Linked DNA regions of Ensifer sp. PDNC004. The protein of the gene in region 2 binds, or shares a complex with, the protein of the main gene of each other region. Links are inferred from orthologs where the notes say so. Each region holds a gene or a part of one and is shown on either strand. Other genes may lie near its edges. The genes, in order: trxB and trxA.

The links.
Region 1: the proteins of trxA (region 2) and trxB are in contact, whole or in part, in a crystal structure (PDB 1F6M), measured with the Escherichia coli proteins. The link is inferred for Ensifer sp. PDNC004 from one-to-one orthologs.

What each region holds. Positions count from the first base shown.
Region 1 is NZ_CP070353.1:950,630-960,716, forward strand. The notes cover bases 3,735-6,503. They hold trxB (thioredoxin-disulfide reductase), read left to right. Parts: upstream 3,735-4,516; coding sequence 4,517-5,491; downstream 5,492-6,503. Other genes in these bases: JVX98_RS12575 (Lrp/AsnC family transcriptional regulator), read right to left, coding at 3,735-3,880; JVX98_RS12585 (LysR family transcriptional regulator VtlR), read left to right, coding at 5,608-6,503. Outside these bases: transcription elongation factor GreA, read left to right, coding at 1-366; JVX98_RS12560 (glycosyltransferase family 4 protein), read left to right, coding at 453-1,511; JVX98_RS12565 (glycosyltransferase), read right to left, coding at 1,550-2,572; JVX98_RS12570 (glycosyltransferase family 2 protein), read right to left, coding at 2,579-3,400; more of JVX98_RS12575, read right to left, coding at 3,410-3,734; more of JVX98_RS12585, read left to right, coding at 6,504-6,504; JVX98_RS12590 (helix-turn-helix transcriptional regulator), read left to right, coding at 7,120-7,410; JVX98_RS12595 (alkene reductase), read left to right, coding at 7,457-8,578; JVX98_RS12600 (aminoglycoside phosphotransferase family protein), read left to right, coding at 8,642-9,445; JVX98_RS12605 (XRE family transcriptional regulator), read right to left, coding at 9,448-10,017; JVX98_RS12610 (GNAT family N-acetyltransferase), read left to right, coding at 10,055-10,087.
Region 2 is NZ_CP070353.1:2,884,751-2,895,019, reverse strand. What follows is about bases 1-2,951. They hold trxA (thioredoxin), read right to left. Parts: upstream 1,663-2,951; coding sequence 1,339-1,662; downstream 1-1,338. Other genes in these bases: addA (double-strand break repair helicase AddA), read right to left, coding at 1,749-2,951; JVX98_RS22370 (folylpolyglutamate synthase/dihydrofolate synthase family protein), read left to right, coding at 1-1,245. Also shown: more of addA, read right to left, coding at 2,952-5,315; double-strand break repair protein AddB, read right to left, coding at 5,305-8,487; JVX98_RS22350 (nucleotidyltransferase family protein), read right to left, coding at 8,490-9,221; tRNA (adenosine(37)-N6)-threonylcarbamoyltransferase complex ATPase subunit type 1 TsaE, read right to left, coding at 9,232-10,269. UniProt on the Escherichia coli protein: Participates in various redox reactions through the reversible oxidation of its active center dithiol to a disulfide and catalyzes dithiol-disulfide exchange reactions.

The DNA.
Region 1 (10,087 bases), 1.9 Mb from region 2 along the record:
CGTGCACATGGCGACCTGTCGGAAAATGCCGAGTACCACGCTGCTAAGGAAGCGCAGAGCCACAACGAAGGCCGCATCACCGAGCTCGAAGACTTGATCGCCCGCGCGGAAGTCATTGATCTCTCGAAGATGTCCGGCTCCAAGATCAAGTTCGGCGCTAAGGTGAAGCTCGTCGACGAAGACACCGAAGAGGAAAAGACCTACCAGATCGTTGGCGACCAGGAAGCCGACGTGAAGGCCGGCCGCATCTCGATCTCGTCGCCGATCGCCCGCGCGCTGATCGGCAAGGAAGTTGGCGATTCCATCGAAGTGAACGCCCCCGGCGGCTCCAAGGCCTACGAGATTCTCGCCGTCAACTGGGGCTGATCAGCCCCAGTAGGGGCGAAGTCTCCCTTCGCCCCATTTCTCTTTCTCCCAAAGACGATCATTGCTCGCGCAAGGAGTGCGCTTTCGTGGCCGATATCCGGAACGTCGAGGTCATCGCTCCCAATTTCAAGCGCCGTCTCTCGGGCGTGACGTCCACCATCATCCAGTTGATTCCGATCCAGCGCGCGCTCGGCGAAAAGATCGCCGTGCTTGGTCCGGGCCTGCCTGACACCCTGCCCTCGATCCGCTTCCGCGATCTTCTGCGTCTGTGGAGTGCTCCGGACGGCCGGCCCTGCCGCGTCTGGCATGCGCGCCGCAATGTCGAGATGCTGCCGGCGATCGTGCTGCGCGACCTGCTTGGCATGAAGCTGAAGATTGTCTTCACCTCCGCTTCGCAGCGCCGCCACACCGGCTGGAGCCAGTTCCTGATTTCGCGCATGGACGCGGTGATCGCGACGAGCGGCAAGACCTCCGCCTATCTGCAGGTGCCGAACACGGTCATCCTTCACGGCATCGACACCAAGCGCTTCCAGCCACCGACCGACGCAAGTGCGGCAAAGGCCGCGCTCGGGCTGGATCCGGCGCAAAAATATGTCGGCTGCTTCGGGCGGGTGCGTAAGCAGAAGGGTACGGATCTCTTCGTCGACAGCATGATTGCGCTTTTGCCCTGCCGGCCCGGCTGGAGCGCCATCGTCGCCGGTCGCGCGACCGGCCCGCATGTCGCATTCGAGAACGAGCTGAAAGAGCGGGTCGCAAAGGCCGGGCTTACCGACCGCATCCGTTTCGTTGGTGAACATACCAACATTCCGGACTGGTACCGCGCGCTCGACCTTTTCGTTGCGCCGCAGCGCTGGGAAGGTTTCGGGCTGACGCCGCTCGAAGCGATGGCAACAGGCGTTCCTGTTATCGCGACCGACGTCGGCGCATTTTCGGAACTGGTCGTCGTCGGCGAGCAGGAAACCGGCACGGTGATCGCCGCCAACGATCTGCAGGCCATGGTCGAGGCGACTGCTGGCTTCATGGACGATGATCATCGCCGGACCTTGGCTGGCGCCAACGGTCTTGGGCTGACCCGCGCATCCTTTGCGATCGAGGGCGAGGCCCGCGCGATCAACGCCGTCTATGAACGCCTGATGCGTACCTGACAGGCTGCCACCGCGTGGCAGCCTCGCACTAAACTCTCTTAGCGCTTCGAAGCGAAGAGCTTCAGATAGGCGTCGGTGATCGCCTGCTTCGAGAACTGGTTCATCAGCGTCTCATGGCCGCGTTCGGCAAGACTTTCGCCCAGCGAGGGATCGCCCGCGATGCGGTCGATCGCCTGGGCAAAGCCGTCGGCGTCACCGATATCGACCATCAAGCCGTTTTCGCCGTCGCGCATGAACCATTGCGGTCCTTCCGACCGGCTCGACACGACAGGCGTGCCTTGCGCCCAGGATTCGAGGATAACGTTGCCGAGCGGCTCATGGCTCGATGCCATGACGAAGATATCCGAAGCAGCAAGGAAAGGCCGCGTGTCCTTCTGCCAACCGGCAAAGCGCACGCGCTTCGACACGCCGAGGTCGGCAGCGAGCTTTTCCAGGTTTGCCCGCTCCTCGCCATCGCCCACCAGCCAGAGATAGGCATCCGGCACCTTGGCGATCGCCTGGATCAGGGTGTGGAAGCCCTTGCGCGGGACGAAGCGCCCCATCGACATGACGACAGGCACGTTTTCAGGCGTGTCGAGCGTGGCGCGGCTGATCGGAGCGACCCGCTCGGTTCCGGTGAAGTTGGAAATCACCTCGACGTCACGCTTCCAGCCGATCTTGCGCACATGCTCGGCAATGCCCGGCGTGTTGCAGACGAGGCAGTCGGTGTTGCGGAAGTAGTCGAGCCGTAACGGATAGTCGCCGAGACGCGAGATCTTGATGCAGCCCTTGTAGTTGGGCATCAGGCGGCTGGCGCGCGGCATCCAGGCAAAGAGCGCGTCGGGCTTCTCGCGCCGCGCCATGCTGCTGACCTTCATCGGCAAGAGAATGCGGTCGAGCGACAGGTTGCGGAAGTTGCTTTCGATGATGCGCGTCGCGCCCTCGATGTCCTTCCGCCAGATGCGACCCGGCCGGATAACCGAGGTCTGCTCGACGCCGCGCTCGCCGAGCGCGTTGACCAGGTGGACGAAGAAGCGCTCAGCGCCGCCGTCCTTGCCGAAGTGAAAATGCATGACTTTCATGGAACCTCACCGCTGGTTCTGCCGCCGATCCATATCATCATGGTTCGGGTGGCGTTTCAGCGCGTGCCTCTGATAGATCTTGGCGGCAGTCAGGAAAGCGTAGACCGCCCCCGTCATCGCCTCGATGAAGCCTGGAAAGCCGCAGCGCCACAGGCCGTTACGGAAATAGAGCCGGAGGAAATAGAGCGGCGGGCTGAACAGCATCTTGTAGGGCCTCGCCGACTTGCCGGCGGCGAATTGCTGGTCGGCCTTCAGCGTCGAGTACTTGTTTTCCTTGAGGATCTGCTCGTCGATGATCAGCGGCCGGTAGTGCAGCAGGCTGCCCTTGGGAGCGGCGCCGACCGCGCCATCGGGCACGATGCCTTCGTGGACCTTCTGGTTAAGGTCGTAGCGGCCCCTGCCCTGGCGGATAAGCCGCAGGTTCCGTCGCTCGTGCGCGCGCTCCGGCGTGTAGCCATAGCCGATCAGGTAGGGCCTGCGCGCGACGCGCCAGCCAACCGTCTCCGGTGGCGCATCGAGCAGCGACGGCAGCAGCGCCTTCAGCGGTTCGTCCAGGCGTTCGTCGGAATCGATGTTGAAGCACCAGGGCTGCGTGCATTGATCAAGCGCGAACTGCTTCTGGCCGGCATAGCCCCGCCACGGCTCATGCAGGAAACGGATCGGCCAGCCCTTGTCGATGTAGGACTGCACGAGTGCCGGCGTTCCGTCGGTCGAGCCGGAATCGACGATGACGATTTCTGAGCATTGCTCGAGGCTCTCGATGCAATTGCCGAGATAGGCTTCTTCGTTCTGGCAGATGATGAAGGCGGACAGCGGAAGCTTGTTCATGGGCAGGCCTTAGATCTGGACGAGGCCGATATCCTTGACCTGGCGAATGGTCAGCATCGTGCGCACCGTGTCGACGCGTTCGTTGGCCGTCAGCACTTCGATGACGAAATCCTGGAAAGTCGTGAGGTTTTCGGCGACACAATGCAGCAGGAAATCGCTTTCGCCGGAAACCGTCCAGGCCTGCCGGACGATCTGCCATTCGGCGGTGGCGGCGGCGAAGGCCTTCAGATCGGCTTCCGACTGGCGCTTCAGGCCCACCATGCAGAAGGCGACGAGATCAAAGCCGAGTGCCGGAGCGTTCAGCAGCGCGTGATAGCCCTTGATGACGCCCGTCTCTTCGAGCTTGCGCACGCGCCGCAGGCACGGCGGCGCGGAGATGCCGACCCTTTGCGCGAGATCGACATTGGTCATCCGGCCATCACGCTGGAGCTCGCGAAGGATCTTGAGATCGATAGCGTCGAGCTCGACTTGTTTCGTCATGAACGTTCGTCCTTTTCGTGGTGACTTTGAGCGCGAGGCAAAGTCGAAAACTTGTGTCTACCGATGGTGAGGTTGCCCCGATCGTGGGCGACGTCGACTGATGCGTCCCTATCCCGGCGCTGCCGCGATCGTCTCGGTCGAGATTTTCGGCAAGGCGCGCTCGTCAAGGGCAAGGTCGTCTCGAGTCGGTGCGTGGCCGAGCGCAGCGCGTTCGCAGTGCAACCATGCACGGCCGGCATTCAACCCCATATGCTTCTCCAGCAAAGTGAATCCGCGTGAAATATCGTCAAACCCGCTGGACAACAAGGAGCCCGGCCGACTATTCGCGGGAAAATGGCGTTGGCGATGCCGGCAGATGTGCAAATAGAGGTGGACATCGTCAGAAGCGACACGAAGTGCGCTACACTGCCGCCGCGCGCCCCGGCGCGAGACGCGGATCGATGCCGGGCCGACGCCTGTGCCCTAAGCGCGTCATCTGGTGGCAAAAGCGGGCTTGAGGCTCAAGCACTTGTGTGTATCAGGCTGTGCGCTCTTGAAAGTCATGGTGGGGAATACCTAAAGTATGGAACGATTTCCCATTGACGCAATGGAATCGGATGGGGACGCAATCCTCTCCGATGAACGAAGGACAAGATTATGACTGCCCGTCACGTGAAAGTGCTGATCATCGGCTCCGGCCCGGCTGGCTACACCGCCGCCATCTATACGGCGCGCGCCATGCTCGAGCCCGTGCTGATCGCCGGCATGGAACAGGGCGGCCAGTTGATGATCACGACGGACGTCGAAAACTACCCGGGCTATGCCGATCCGGTCCAGGGCCCGTGGATGATGGAGCAGATGCTGAAGCAGGCGACCCATGTCGGCGCCGAGATCGTCAACGATCTCGTGACCGATGTCGACCTGTCGGTTCGTCCGTTCCGCATCAAGACCGACAGCGGCAACGACTGGACGGCGGACGCGCTGATCATCGCCACCGGCGCCAAGGCAAAGTGGCTCGGCATCGAGACCGAACCGACCTTCATGGGCTTCGGCGTCTCGGCCTGCGCCACCTGCGACGGCTTCTTCTATCGCAACAAGGACGTGATCGTCGTCGGCGGCGGCAACTCGGCCGTCGAGGAAGCGCTCTACCTGTCGAACCTCGCCAAGACCGTGACGGTCGTTCACCGCCGCGATTCCTTCCGCGCCGAAAAGATCCTGCAGGAGCGCCTGTTCGCCAAGCCGAACGTCAAGGTGATCTGGGATCACGAGGTCGTCGAATACCTGGGTGCGCCGGCCAAGCCGCCGATGCCCGCTTCCGTCAACGGAGTGAAGCTGCGCAACACCAAGACCGGCGAAACCTCCGACATGGTCACCGACGGCGTGTTCGTCGCGATCGGTCATGCACCTGCGGTCGAACTTTTCAAAGGCAAGCTTCGGCAGAAGTCCAACGGCTATCTCTGGACCGCAGCCGATTCGACGGCGACCGACGTGCCCGGCGTTTTTGCCGCAGGCGACGTTACGGACGACATTTACCGTCAGGCGGTTACGGCGGCCGGCATGGGCTGCATGGCAGCGCTTGAGGCCGAGAAATACCTGGCGGGTCATATGCCCGTCGCAATTGCAGCCGAATAGAAGCTGCGAATCGGGGTGGTGTCGCTGAGGCACCTCGCCCGTGTGGGAACAGATGCATCAGCCACGCCCGGAAGACAGGACCCCGTCTTCCGGAGTGGTTTCTTATGGGGGACTTCATGTCGCTGGACTGGGACAAACTGCGCATTTTTCACGCGGCGGCCGAGGCTGGGTCGTTCACCCATGCGGCAGACAAGCTTCATCTTTCGCAGTCCGCGATCAGCCGGCAGGTCAGCTCGCTGGAGCAGGATGTCGGCATCAAGCTGTTCCACCGTCATGCGCGCGGCCTGATCCTCACCGAACAGGGCGAGATCCTCTATCGCACCGCGCATGAAGTGCTGATGAAGCTCGAAAGCGTCAAGGTCCAGCTGAGCGAGACCACCGACAAACCGAGCGGCAAGCTGCGCATCACCACCACGGTCGGTCTCGGCCAGGGCTGGCTCACCGACAAGATCCAGGAATTCATGTCGCTGCACCCGGAGGTGCAGGTTCAGCTCATCCTCGACAACGAAGAACTGGACGTGAACATGCGCCATGCGGACTGTGCCATCCGCCTGCGTCAGCCGCAGCAGTCGGATCTCATCCAGCGCAAGCTCTTCACCGTGCACATGCACGTCTATGCAGCTCCGTCCTACATCAACAAGTATGGCGAGCCGCAGTCGGTCGAGGATCTCGACAACCACCGCATCATCACCTTCGGCGAGCCGGCGCCGAACTATCTGCTCGACGTCAACTGGCTCGAGATCGCCGGCCGCGATTCCGACAATCCGCGCGTGTCGCATCTGCAGATCAACAGCCAGACCTCGATCAAGCGCGCCTGCCTGCTCGGCATCGGCGTCGCCATGCTGCCCGACTATATCGTCGGCCGCGACCCTGGCCTCATCCAGCTGCCGATCAGCGCCGACATCCCGTCTTTCGATACCTATTTCTGCTATCCGGACGAGATGAAGAACGCAGCCAAGCTCAAGGTCTTCCGCGACTACATCGTCGCCAAGGCCCGCAACTGGAACTTCTAGCGCACTCCGCGCGAATGCTCATTTTCCGAGCATTTTCCCGAGTGGATGCCAACCTTCTGTTTTTGCATCGATATTACCAATGCGCCGGCTAAATTGTGCGGCGCATTTTTATTGTGCGCCGCAGAAATAGGCAGGGATGCGTGCATGACATGGCTGTCATGCACAGAAAATGATTGTTGCGCGCCCAAAAAAGCAGCATACCAAACTCAGCTGATGCATCTTTGGTGGCTTCTCCTCCCAGTGCCACCGCAGCAGCTGTTCCCCTCTGGAGGTTTAATTACCTTCACAACTTATAAGGGCCCAAGTCATCTTGTGGCCCTCTTTTTTTGTCTACTGTTAGATACAGGCGAACCGTGATGAAAATCACAGCCGGCTATTGAAAGCCGATACTTCGCTTCCCACATTAAAATGCAGCTGATGCATTCTTGGTGGCTTCTCCTCCCCGCCACCGCATTAGCTGTTCCCCTCTGGAGGTTCTTATTACCTTCACAACTACAAGGGCCCAAGTTTTCTTGAGGCCCTCTTTTTTTGCCTTCAGCACGCTCACGGTCTTGTGATTTGAATATCGTGTTTTAGCGATACATCTATCGATAAAATACGATACGGCGATATACGATGGATAGAGACGAAATCTTCAAGGCGCTTGCCCATCCCGTTAGGGTCAACATCCTCGCCTGGCTGAAGGAGCCGCAGCGCCATTTTCCGAGCCAGGAGCATCCGCTCGATCTCGGCGTATGTGCCGGCCAGTTCGAACGCTGCGGCCTGTCGCAGTCGACCGTTTCCTCGCATCTCGCTGTGCTTCAGCGCGCCGGCCTGGTGACCACCCGCAAGGTTGGCCAATGGATTTTCTACCGCCGCGATGAAGAGACGATCGCCGCCTTCCTCAAGAGCCTCGGCGATCTCTAAGACGCACCTTCTCCCCAAGCAGACCTCCTCCCTGAAAGGACCTCCCATGGCCTCGCTTTTCGACCCCATCACCATCGGCGACATCGCGCTGAAGAACCGCATCGTGATGGCGCCGCTAACCCGCAACCGGTCGCCGGGCGCTGTTCCGAACACCCTGAACGTGACCTATTACGAGCAGCGTGCGACGGCCGGCCTGTTGATCACGGAGGGAACGGCAATCACCCAGCAAGGCCAGGGCTATGCCGACGTGCCGGGCCTCTATACGCCGGAAGCGCTCGACGGCTGGCGCAAGGTGACGGACGCAGTGCATGCAAAGGGCGGCCGGATCGTCGTCCAGATGTGGCATGTCGGCCGCATTTCGCACGATTCTCTGCAGCCGGGCGGCGGCAAGCCCGTGGCGCCGTCGGCCATTCGCGCCAAGTCCAAGACCTATCTGGTCAATGCCGACGGTACCGGTTCCTTTGCCGAAACCTCCGAGCCGCATGCGCTGGAGATCGCCGAGATCAAGGCGATCGTCGAGGACTACCGCAAGGCCGCACGCGCCGCGATCGACGCCGGCTTCGACGGCATCGAGATCCACGCGGCCAACGGCTATCTCATTGACCAGTTCCTGCGTTCGGGTTCGAACCACCGCACGGACGCCTATGGCGGCTCGATCGAGAACCGCGCCCGCTTCCTGTTCGAGGTCATGGATGCCGTAACGAATGAAATCGGCGCCGGCCGGGTCGGCATCCGCCTTTCGCCCGTCACCCCCGCCAACGATGCCTTTGATCCGCAGCCGCAGCAGATCTTCGGCCACGTGGTCAAGAATCTCGCCCGCTATCCCCTCGCCTATATCCACATCATCGAAGGCGCGACCGGCGGCCCGCGCGACCACCAGCAGGGCGACCAGCCATTCGACTACGACGCGCTGCGTTCGACCTATGTGGCCGCTGGCGGCAAGGCTGCCTGGATGACCAACAATGGCTATGACAGGGCGCTCGCGGTGAAGACGGTCAAGGACGGCGAAGCCGACCTCGTCGCTTTCGGCAAGCCGTTCATCGCCAATCCGGATCTCGTCGAGCGGTTGAAGCGCGATGCGCCGCTCAACACGCCGGATCAGGCAACCTTCTATGGCGGTGGCGCCAAGGGCTATACCGACTATCCGGCCCTTGAACAGGTCGCCTGACACTCCCACATGGCAATGCTCCGCCTCCTTGGCGGAGCATTTGTCCTTGGGAATGAAGAGCTTATGTTTTCGCTATATTCAGAAAAATGGTCATTGCATCCTGACGGCGACGTCATCGTAACCCCCTCCAGCAGTCTTTACCCCGTCCGTTATCGCGGCCAGCAGGCAATGCTCAAGGTCGCCGAGGACCCGGAAGAGAAGTATGGCCGCCTGCCGCTGCTCTACTGGAACGGGCAAGGCGCCGCAAAGGTCTTTGAGGCCGATGGCGACGCGGTACTGATGGAGCGCACCGACAGCCGGCGCAACCTCTTCCACATGGCGATGACCGGAAGCGACGAGGATGTGACGCGCATCATCTGCCGCACCGTCGCCGCGCTACATGCGCCGCGCTCAACACCGGTTCCCGGCGATCTCGTGCCGCTCGACAGATGGTTCACCTCTCTGGAAACGGCTGCTCCCGCTCAAGGCGGGCTCTTTGCCCGTGCGCTCGAGGCGGCGAAAAGCCTGTTTGCCGATCCCGAACCGCCGGTCGTGCTGCATGCCGACGTGCACCACGCCAATATCCTCGATTTCGGCGATCGCGGCTGGCTGGCGATCGATCCGAAACGCGTGCTCGGCGATCGCGGCTACGACTACGCCAACCTGTTCTGCAATCCGGAACTGCCCCTGGTTACCGCTCCGGGCCGACTGCAGCGGCATCTGCCCATCGTCGCCAAGGAGACCGGGCTTCACCCGCACCGTATCCTCAACTGGGTGCTTGCCTATGCCGGGCTTTCCGCAGCCTGGTTCCTGGAAGACAACGACGAATTCGGTGTCGAGAACGACCTCGCAATGGCGCGGATCGCCATCGCCGAACTCGACCGCTAAGCTCACCCCGTCCGCAACAGAACGACGGCGTAGATACAGGTCTCTCCGCCGGCATTGTGGAAGACACAGTCCTGGGGCGGGCCGAGCTCCAGGCAATCCCCGACGCCAAGCGTATGGGTCTCCAGCCCTTCCACGAAGGTCAGGCGCCCTGCACTCACCCATATCCACCGGCGATGGAGCGCATAGGCGGATGCCGGGATCGGCACCTCGGCGCCGGGCGGAAGCTCGACCTCGACCAGCTCGAGCGGCTGGTCCGACATCGGCGAGACGTGGCGCCGGAGGTAGCCGGTCTGCGGATCGCGCCACACCGCCTGATCCTGGCGTCGCGACAGCCTGCCCTGGCTCATCTCGGCCCGCGCGATCAGGCTGGACATGGTGAGACCAAACGCACCGGCGAGCTTTGCCAGCAGCGTCGCCGTCGGGCTGCTGTCGCCCCGCTCTACCTTGTGGATCATCGCGCGCGAGACGCCCGAGCGTTCCGAAAGCTCGCTCAGCGACCAGCCGCGCGCCTCTCTTTCCAGACGAATTCGTTCACTGAGCCGTTGATCCAGGCTGTCCACTTTAGTATTCATATCGTAGTCATATAGTGAACGAATGCGAGGAGCAAGCATGCTGATCCGGGCGGCCACCCAAGACGATCTG
Region 2 (10,269 bases):
CTTCTCGCAGCTCTCGGCAATCCCCAGGACCGCCTGCCGCCGGTGATCCATGTCGCCGGTACCAACGGCAAAGGCTCGGCAACCGCGTTTTCTCGGGCGATCCTGGAAGCAGCCGGCCTCAGTGTTCACGTCCATACCTCGCCACATCTCGTCAACTGGCACGAGCGCTATCGCCTGGGCGTCAAGGGCGGCAAGGGGAAGCTCGTCAGCGATCCCGTTCTCGCCGATGCCGTGCGTCGCGTTGCTGAAGCCAATGGCGGCGAGAAGATCACCGTCTTCGAGATCCTGACCGCCGTTACCTTCGTGCTCTTTGCCGAGCATCCGGCCGATGTAGCGATCATCGAGGTCGGCCTTGGCGGTCGTTTCGATGCGACCAACGTCATTGCCCGTCCGGCCGTTTCGGTCGTCATGCCGATCTCGCTCGACCATCAGGCCTATCTCGGCGATCGGGTGGAGCTGATTGCCGCCGAAAAGGCAGGCATCATGAAGCGTGGTTGCCCTGTGGTGATCGGCCAGCAGGAGGAAGAGGCCGCCCGGGATGTGCTGGTCTCGACCGCCGAGCGCCTCGGCTGCCCGATGTTCGTCTACGGCCAGGATTTCATGGCGCATGAGGAGTTCGGTCGCCTCGTCTATCAGGACGAAGGCGGGCTCGCCGACCTGCCGCTGCCGAAGCTGCCGGGCCGCCACCAGTATGCCAATGCCGCAGCGGCGATCCGCGCGGTACGGGCCGCCGGTTTCGATGTGTCAGAAGCGGCGATCGAGCGTGGTCTTGCGGGCGTCGAATGGCCCGGACGCCTGCAGCGGCTGACCAGCGGCAAACTCACGCATTACGGTCCGGTTGGCGCGGAAATCTGGGTCGATGGCGGCCACAATCCCGGTGCCGGCCAGGTGATCGCCGAGGCGATGGCAACCTTCGAGGAGCGCGAATCGCGACCCTTGTTCCTGATCATCGGCATGATCAACACCAAGGAGCCGATCGGCTACTTCCGCGCCTTCCTTGATCTCGCTGAACAGGTCTTCACCGTTCCGATCCGCGGCTCCGATGCTGGGCTTGATCCGGTGGCGCTTGCCAGCGACGCCGCATCGGTCGGCTTCGAGGCGTCCGCGGTCTCGTCCGTCGCCGAGGCGCTGACGATCATCTCCAATCTGGTCGACGAAGACCCGGCGCCGCCGCGCATCCTGATCGGCGGCTCGCTCTATCTGGTGGGCGACGTGCTTGCCGACAACGGCACGCCGCCGAAGTGATCAAGGTCTGGCTCAGCCAGCCCGTTTCCGGATTGAAGACAAGAAAAAAGCCCGGCATGCCGGGCTTTTAATATTCTCAGCGGTGAATCCGCCTTATGCGACCGCCGTGGAGATCCACGAGGACAGAGCCGTCTTCGGAGCGGCGCCAACCTTGATGTCGGCCACTTCGCCGGCCTTGAACATGGCGAGCGTCGGGATCGAGCGAACGCCGTACTGGGCGGCCAGTTCCGGGTTTTCGTCGATGTTGAGCTTGGCAACCTTGACCTTGCCGGCGAGTTCGTTCGAGATTTCCTCGAGGCTCGGCGCGATCATCTTGCACGGGCCGCACCATTCAGCCCAGAAATCGACAACCACCGGCTCGGCGGAGTTCAGCACTTCCTGCTGAAAATTGGACGTATCGACCTTTACAGTAGCCATAGGCTGCTCCTTGCGTTCGGAATGTCAGTATCCAGATGTTGTGTCTCATGTGAGAAGGCACCGCTGGATTTTCAATATCGGGTATCTCACTTTGTCGCGAGGTCTTCAAGGCTCCTGTCGAGCGCTTGATCGGGAACGACGTGGATTGCCGGCCCCTCGGTGAAGATCAGCACGCATCGAAACGCATGCGCCGGATAAAGCGGCTGCAGGAGCGCCCGGTAGATTGCAAGCTGCGCCGTATAGGCGAAGGGAATGTCGCCAGGCGATGGCGGCACCTGCCGATTGGTCTTGAAGTCGGCAATCGTCACGACGCCATCGCCGACGGCCAGCCGATCGATCCGGCCGGAAACCGCGTGCTCGCGCTTGCCGAGCGTCAGCGTGCCCATGACCGAAACCTCGGCCCGGCTGCTCGCCGAGAACACTGCGCCGAGATCCGGATGGGCGAGCACCGTTTCGATGCTGGCGATCAGTGCGGCGCGCTGTGCCGGCGGCCAGCTGGGCACGGATCGTTCGAGATAGCGTTCGGCCGCGGCCCGGCGATCGTCTCCCGCCATCGAGGGCAGAACCTGCAGCAGGCGGTGCAGGATGGCGCCCCGCAGCATCGAGAGATTTGCCGGCGCCTTTTCCGAGAAAAGAGCCGAGCCGACGAGCGCATCGCCGTCATCCTCGTCGACCGCAATGCCGACGCCGGAAGGGGTGAGCGGGCGCGGTAGCCGCTTTTGCGGCGGCAACGGCGTCGAAAGCGCCTTCGGCAGCGTGGTGGTGGGACGGCCGGAATCGGCCGAGCGTGCATCGCCGGAGGGTAGATCGCGCTCAAGCTGTTTGTCGCGCCAGGCATGGCCGGACCATTCCTCGCCGCCGGCATGGAAGCTGGTCGGGTAGCCGCGGCTGCTTTCATCTCCGGCAAGGCTCGCCTGCACCATGGCATGCCATGTATCGGCAACGGCCCGCTGGCCGCGATAACCGCAGACGATCAGGCGGTCGGCGGCGCGGGTCATGCCGACATAGAGCAGGCGACGATATTCCTCCTCTGCCAGCGTCTTCAGGCGCTCGCCGTCGGCGCTGATGAGCGAGTTCGATTCCGCGCCCGGCGCGCGCCACACCGGAAGCGGCAGGACGGTGCCATCCCTCTGGGTCAGTTCCAGAAAGCGGAGAGAGGGCACATGCTGGTTGCTGAACGCCGCCCCGCCACCATCGGCGAGGAAGACGACCGGCGCTTCCAGGCCCTTGGCCGCGTGCACGGTCATGATCCGGACTTCGTCGCGTTCCTTGTCCTGCTCGCGCTTGACCGTCGGTGCTTCCATTTCCAGCGTCGAGACGAAGGCTTGCAGGCCGGGCAGGCCGCTTCGCTCCTGGTCGAGCGCGAAGGTCAGGAACTCGTCGAGAATGTCGCTGACCTCGGTGCCAAGGCGCGCGAGAAAGGCGGCGCGGCCGCCATGCATGCCGAGGACGCGGGCATAGAAGTCATGCGGCGCCAGTTGGCTTGCGAGCGCCATGTAGGATTTCAGCGTTCGCGCCGTCTGGTGAAACAGGATGCCGTCATCGGCTTCGTGCTGCAGCCGCTGCCAAAGGCTTTCGCCCTCGCCGCGCCGGGCCGCGAGTTCGAACAGCGCGTCCTCGCCGAGGTTGAACAGCGGGCTCTTCATCAGCGCTGCCAGCGACAGGTCGTCCTGCGGCAAAAGCACGAACCGCCCGAGGGCGAGCAGGTCCTGCACGGCAATATGCTTGGTGAGCACCAACCGGTCGGCGCCGGCGACGGGAATGTTGTTGCGGCGCTTGAGCGCTCTCGTCAGCGCGTTGACAAAGGCGTCGCGTTTGCGAACCAGCACGATGACGTCGCCCGGACGCATCGGCCGGCGAACTCCCTTCTCGACGATCGTCTCCTTGCCGATCCAGCTTTCCAGCGTGGCCGCGATCCGGCGGGCGAGGATATTGACCGGCGCGCTCTCCGGTGTCGCGTCGAAGGCGGCGGTCCATTCCTCGTCCGTATCCACCGGTTCGGCGGCGATCACGTCCCAGATGTCGACGGCGCCGGGATGGCCGATGCGGTTCGAAGCATGCACCACCGGCTCGCTGCGGGCGCTGAGGCCCCGCGCATGCGCCGGATTGGCAAAGACGGCGTCGACGGCCGACAGCACGTCGACGGTCGAGCGGAAGGAGAGCTGCAGGCGGATCGGCTCGAAAGCCTTGCCGCCGTCGCGCACCCGCCGTTCGGTCTCCTGGCTCTCGCGCGAAAAACGCTCCGGACGCGCACCCTGGAACGAGTAGATCGACTGTTTCTCGTCACCGACGGCAAACATCGTGCGGGCCGCACCGCGTGCGCTCTCGCCCGAGAAGAAATCCGAAGCCAGCGCTTGGATGATCGTCCACTGCGCCGGGCTGGTGTCCTGCGCCTCGTCGACGAGGATATGGTCGATGCCCTGATCGAGCTTGTAGTGCACCCAGGCGCTGACATCGCCGCGGGCAAAGAGTGCTGCCGTTCGGTTGATCAGGTCCTCGAAATCGAGCTGGCTGCGCCGCCGCTTCAGTTCTTCATAGTCGGCATTCAGGCGCTCGGCGAGCGTCAACGCCGCCAGCGTCGCCTCGAACATCCGGAGGATGCTGATGTGATCGATGCTGGCGACGACATGGCGGTAGGCCTCGTCCAAGAGGTCGATGAGATCGGGGGCAGCCTGCTGCATCGCCTTGTTGAGAAAGGCGGATTGCGCCCGCGGCTTGCCGGTGCCGGTGAAGAACAGATGACGCAGGCCGTCATAGCGCGCGCCGAGGTCCGTCATCTTCGAAACGGTCCGCAGTCCCTCCGCGAAGTCGAGCACCTTCGTGCCGCCGACGCTGGCGGCGAGCGAGAAGTACCGCTCAAGCGCCGCGCCGTTCAGACCCGCCAAGGGCCAGATCGTCGCCATGGCGCTGTCGACGCTTTCCCCCGGGACTAGCTTCAACGCCCGGCGCAGCTCGGCCTCCGTGCCGCCGAGCCCGTCGGCGTGTTCGAGGAAGACCTGGATCGCGGTTCGGTTTCCGACGATTGCGGCCAGCAGTTTTTCCAGGCCGGTATCGTCGGCGATGTCGAGTACGGTGGCAAAGGCGTGGGCAAGCGCCGGATCGTCCTTGGCCGCAGTCGCGGTCAGCAGCAGCCGGCGCGCATCGGCCAGCAGAACCGCAGCCGCGCGATCGTCGAGAACTGAGAAATGGCCGGCGACGTTGGCCTCCAGCGGGAACTGGTGCAGCAGCGCCTCGCAAAAGGCGTGGATCGTCTGGATCTTCAGGCCGCCCGGGGTCTCCAGCGCGCGTGCGAACAGGCGGCGCGCCTCCTGCAGCTTCAAACGCCCAGGCCGTTCGCCCTCGATCGCCTCGATCCGCTTTTCCAGCGTCGCGTCGTCGAGCGTTACCCATTCGGCCAGCCGTTCGAAGACGCGGTTCGACATTTCGGACGCCGCCGCCTTGGTATAGGTGAGGCAGAGGATCGCCGATGGGCGGCAGCCGGCAAGCAGCAGCCGGATCACCCGCTGGGTCAGCACATGGGTCTTGCCGGAGCCGGCATTGGCCGACACCCAGGCGGAGCGGTCCGGGTCCGAGGCCAGCGACTGCCGGCGCGAGGTCCAGTCGAGCCAGCCTTGCGGCGTCGCCTGCTCGGGGCCGAGGCTGTCATCCCTCATCGCCATCCTCCTCTTCGCTGTCGGCCGCCGACCATTCGGCTACGCGCGCCAAATGGTCGTATTCGCCGCCATAATCGCGCTCCTTTTGAACAATCACGCGCGAGGCAAAGCCATGTTTTCCGGAGAGCAGCGCAGCCAGCAGCTTCCTGAGTTCGGCAAGCGACTCGTCCGCAAGCTGATCGGCCGACTTCGTCTCCTTCGACTTGCTGCCTTCGTTGTTGACCGGTTCCGATTTGAAGCGCGCGCCGGGCTTGAGCCGGACATAGAGCAGTGACTGCGGATGGCTGGGCGGCATGTCCTTGAAGGCGCCGGCCTTGAGCGCGGCCGCTTCCAGCGCGAGCTGCGGGTCGAGCAGCACGCGCGCCTCCTTGGTCGATGGGCTGGAGCCGGTCTTGTAGTCGATGATCTCGACGCTGCCGTCGGTTAGCGTATCGAGCCGGTCGGCAATGCCGGTCAGCCGCATGTCGGCGACGCCGAGTTCCATCGATGCCGCGACTTCTGTGCGCGATCGGCGGATGAAGCGTGCGCGTTCGCGCTCCCATTTGATGAAGGCCAGACCGACGGCCGCGAAGCGTGGACGCCAGATCGTGTCGATATGGGTGGGCAGTCGCGCCTCGTTAAAAGCCTCGTTCAGCAGCCGGTGCATGATTTCTTCGGCCGACGGCGACATCAGATCGACGCCGGAGCGCACGAAACGCTCGACGATCTGGTGGTAGAGCGTGCCGCGCTCGGCCGGGCCGGGGTCGCTGTTGAATGGCAGCAGCGGGTGCAACCGAAGAATGCGTCGCGCATAGATCGCATAGGGGTCGCGCCGCAGTCGTGACACTTCGCTGAAGGAGTATTTGCGCGGCTGCAGGTCTGCCGGTGGCTTGGGGGCAGGGCGCTCGGCCAGCGGCTGGCGGCCGCCATCGTCCAGCATGCGGGCCCAGGCGAGATAGTCGGCGCCATTGGCATGCAGCACTTGCGTCAGCCGCTCGCCGCCGAGCGCCAGCAGCCGCTGCAGCCAGCGCGAGGCGACAGTCGGTGCAGCGCCCTGGCGCATCGAGCGGGTGAAGATCAGCCGCCGTGTGCCGCAGGCCATCTGGAAGTCGTGCGCAAGCTGGCCGATGCGTCGTTCGGGCGGCTCGAGACCGATGCCGGTCTTCATGGTGCGCGACAGGAAGGGATCGTTGGCGGTCTGGCCCGGCCAGTTGCCCTCGTTCAGGCCGCCGAGAACCACCAGGTCCATGCTCTGCAGGCGCGATTCCAACGCGCCGAAGATGAACACCCGCGGATGGCGCATGGAGCGCGGTTTGACCGAGGCGCTGGCCGACAGTGCCTCGACGACATCGCACCATTGCGGCCCGTCCGCAGTCATCTGGCCGTCGGTTTCGATGATGCCGCGAAGGAGGGTTGCGAGCGTATCGGCGGCCTCTCCGGACCAAAGCCCCCCGAGGTCGCCACGCTCGTCGGCTGAGGCTGCTTCCAGGGCCTCGCCGGTGCGCATCGCCCAGTCGGCAAAGGTAAATTCGTCCGAGAACACGCGGCTGCCGTCCCGGCTGCGCGTAAGCGCGGAGGCGAGCGGTGCCACCGCGAGACTGATCTTCGCCGCCACGTCGCGGGCGGCCTGAAGCGCGTCATCACCGATTCCGATGCGCCATTCCGGCGGGTGGCGATCGGCCCTGTGCCGGACGATCGCCACGTCGAGCACAGCTTCGAGGGCCAGCAGATCGACCGTCGCGGTGCTGCCGCGCAGTGCCATGCGTTCCAGCGCGTCGGCCCCTTCGCGCATCCTGTCGCGGGAAAGCCCGAAGCGGGCCAGCGGATGCTTGAGCAGCGCGACGAACGGCACGGGATCGCCGGGACGCAGGCATGCTTCCAGCAGCAGCCGCAGCAGGCTGCCCTGTGGCGTCGCGATGAGAGGCGTACCGGCGGAATCGTCGGCCTCGATGCCGAAGCGGGCAAGCTCGGCGCCGACCCGCCGTGCGAGATTGCGGTCCGGCGTGATCAGCGCCGCCTGGCTCTCGTCGCTGCCTTCGAGCGCGAGCCGCAAGGCGACCGCGATCGCGGCCGCTTCCTCGCGTTCGTTGGCGGTTTCGATGAGGGCTGCATCCTGGAAGGCTTGCTGCAGCAACGCGGGATCCAGTTCGCTACGCATCTCGGTCCAGGCATTGGTCGCCTTGGCCGGCAGAAGTGCGTGCGACAGGATCTCGGCCCGGAAGTCGAGATCGACCTCGGCGCTGGCCAAGGTGATTACGTCGGGCCGCAGAACGGCCATGCGCTTTAGCAGCCGGTAGAAGCCGTATTGCGGGTGGCTGCGGCTTACCGGGTCCGGCCTGCCGTCAAGGGCGGCATCAGCGACGATCATGTCCCATTCGGCCTCGCTCATAGTCTGGTCGAGGCCAGGCAGTACGATCGTGCCATTGGGCAGCTTCTGCACGGCGGCAATAAGTGCTGCCGTTGCGGGAATGGAGCCGGTCGAGCCGGCAATGATGATCGGGCCTTCGATCTTGCCGCCGGCGATGCGCTGCGTCTCGGCCTGCAGGATGGCGTTGCGGTGGCGCGCGGGCGAGGATTGTTTCAGCTCCTCGAGCCGCTCCGGCCAGTAGCTACGGGCGATCTTCAGGAATTCGAGCGTCAGCTGCCACCAGAGCGCGTGTTCGCCGGCATCGAGCTTGTCGAGCTTGTCCCAGTTGAGCTCTTCCGTCTCCATCGCGTCGATGAGGTCGGCAAGGTTGCGCGCAAGCCAGATCGCATCGGCTGGACTTGCCGGCGCTATCAGCGGGCTCTCCGCATGAATGTCGAGCACCACCTTCGGCAGCCGGTTGCGCCAGGCGAGGATCAGCCGGCCAAGCTCGATCAGGCGTGCGGTGCCGGGAAGGGGCGGAGCCAGGTCGAGGATCGCCGGCACCTCGGCATCGAAGAAGCCGCTGTCGTCTTCGGTCTCGCCGAGCGCCTTGATGGTGGGCAGGATGGTGGAGCGGCCGCCGAGCAGGTCGACGAACTCGGACCGGAGTACACGGGCCGAGCGCCGCGTCGGCACGAAGATCGTCACGCCCGCGAGCGGCAGGGGATCGGCCGGGTCGTAGCGGAAGTCCGGGGTCAGGCTACCGTCACAAAGCTTTTCGGCGAGCGTCTTCAGGAAGGGGAGGCCGGGCGGGATAGTGAAGACGTTGGACCGGCGGCCACGCACGCTCATCCCTCCGGCTGGTGGCGGCGGATCGCCGCCTCCGCTTCGTCGATCGCCTCGGGCGTTCCGACCGTCATCCAGTGACCATCGAGCAGCAGGCCGTAAAGACGGCCCTCTTCGGCGGCGCGATCGAAATAGATGTTGAGATTGAAGGCGTCGTCGGGCGCGTCGGCAAAGAGCCGGGAATGCAGCGCGATTGCGCCGGCATAGACGACCGGGTTCGGCAGGCCTTCGGCGTAGCGCGTGAGCTTGCCGTCGTCACCCAGCGAGAAATCCCGCTTGCCGTTGTGTCCGGTCGTATCCTCGTCGCGCACGCACAGGAGCAGCATATCCATGCGCTCCGCGTCGAAGGCGGCGGCGAGGCGCGTCAGGTTGCTCGGCTTGCCCTTGGGCTCGCCGACCCAGAAGAGATCGGCATTCATCACCAGAACCGGACCTTCCGGCAGCAGTTTCAGCCCCTTGGCAAGGCCGCCGCCGGAATTCATCAGTGCCTCGCGCTCGTCCGAGATCACGATCTCCGGGGCACTGCGTCGGCCGAGGTGGCCCTCCATCTGGTCGGCGAAGTGGTGAACGTTGACCACGGCCGTACTGACGCCGGCCTCCACCAGGAGGTCCAGGACGTAGTCGATCATCGGCTTGCCGGCGATCTCGACGAGCGGCTTCGGCATCGTGTTGGTGATCGGACGAAGACGGGTGCCGAGGCCTGCGGCGAGCACCATCGCATTGCTGATCGACATTGATTCTCTGTCAGTTCGCTGATTCGGAAACGAGGATTCCGGTCTTCATACACCAGTCGTGCAAGGGTTTCAGCGATTCATGTGAAAGCGCCGCCTTAAGATAGGCGAAAGTGCGCGGCATGTGCTTCATGTAGCCGGGCTTGCCGTCGCGCTGCATCAGCCGCACCCAGATGCCGACGAGCTTGCAGTTGCGCTGCGCCGACATCAGGTGCCAGTCGCGAAGGAACATTGCCTCGTCGAAGCTACCACCCGCGCGCCGTTCGGCGAGATAGGTCTCCATCATCCGGCTTGCGAGCGAAGGCGGGATGGTGACGCGGGCATCCTGAACCAAGGACGCGACGTCATAGGCGGTCGGACCGATCATTGCGTCCTGGAAATCGATGAGGCCGATCCGGTCCAGACCTTCGCGTTCCCCGCGCCAGATGATGTTCGGCGAGTGAAAATCGCGCAGCAGCAGGTTCGTTTCGGATGTCTGTAGGAGGTCGATCAGGCCGTCCCAGATCTCTCCATATTCGCGCTTCTCGTCGTCGCTTGCCGGCGCGCCGCGTTTCCAGGGCAGATACCAATCGGTCAAAAGCCGTGTCTCGATCTTCATCGCCGCCCGGTCGAAATCCGGAATGCGGTGGATCACAGTCGGCTCGACGCTGATCTCGGCCTCGGAGCGTTCCGCGTGCAGGCGGGCAAGCAGCCGCGCGCTCTCGATGTAGCGTTCGTCGATTGGTTCTCCGTCCGCATCGAGAACGCCCTCCGAGCCGAGGTCTTCGATCAGGAGGATGCCCTGGTCGAGATCGCGGGCGTAGATTTCGGGCGCTGCAAAGCCACGGGCAATAAGAATCTGGTCGATGGCAACGAAGGGAACGACATCCTCGGCGATGTGCGCCAGTTGCTGATAGTACTTTCCGTCCTGAAGGATCGGGCCCGACTTGTGCCGCGGAGAATCCATCAGAATCCGGCTAACGGAACCATCCGCCGGGTAAATGCGCTCATAGGCCCGGATCGAGGCGTCGCCGCTGAGGTGGCGGCGCCGCGCTTTCGAATGTCCGTTCGT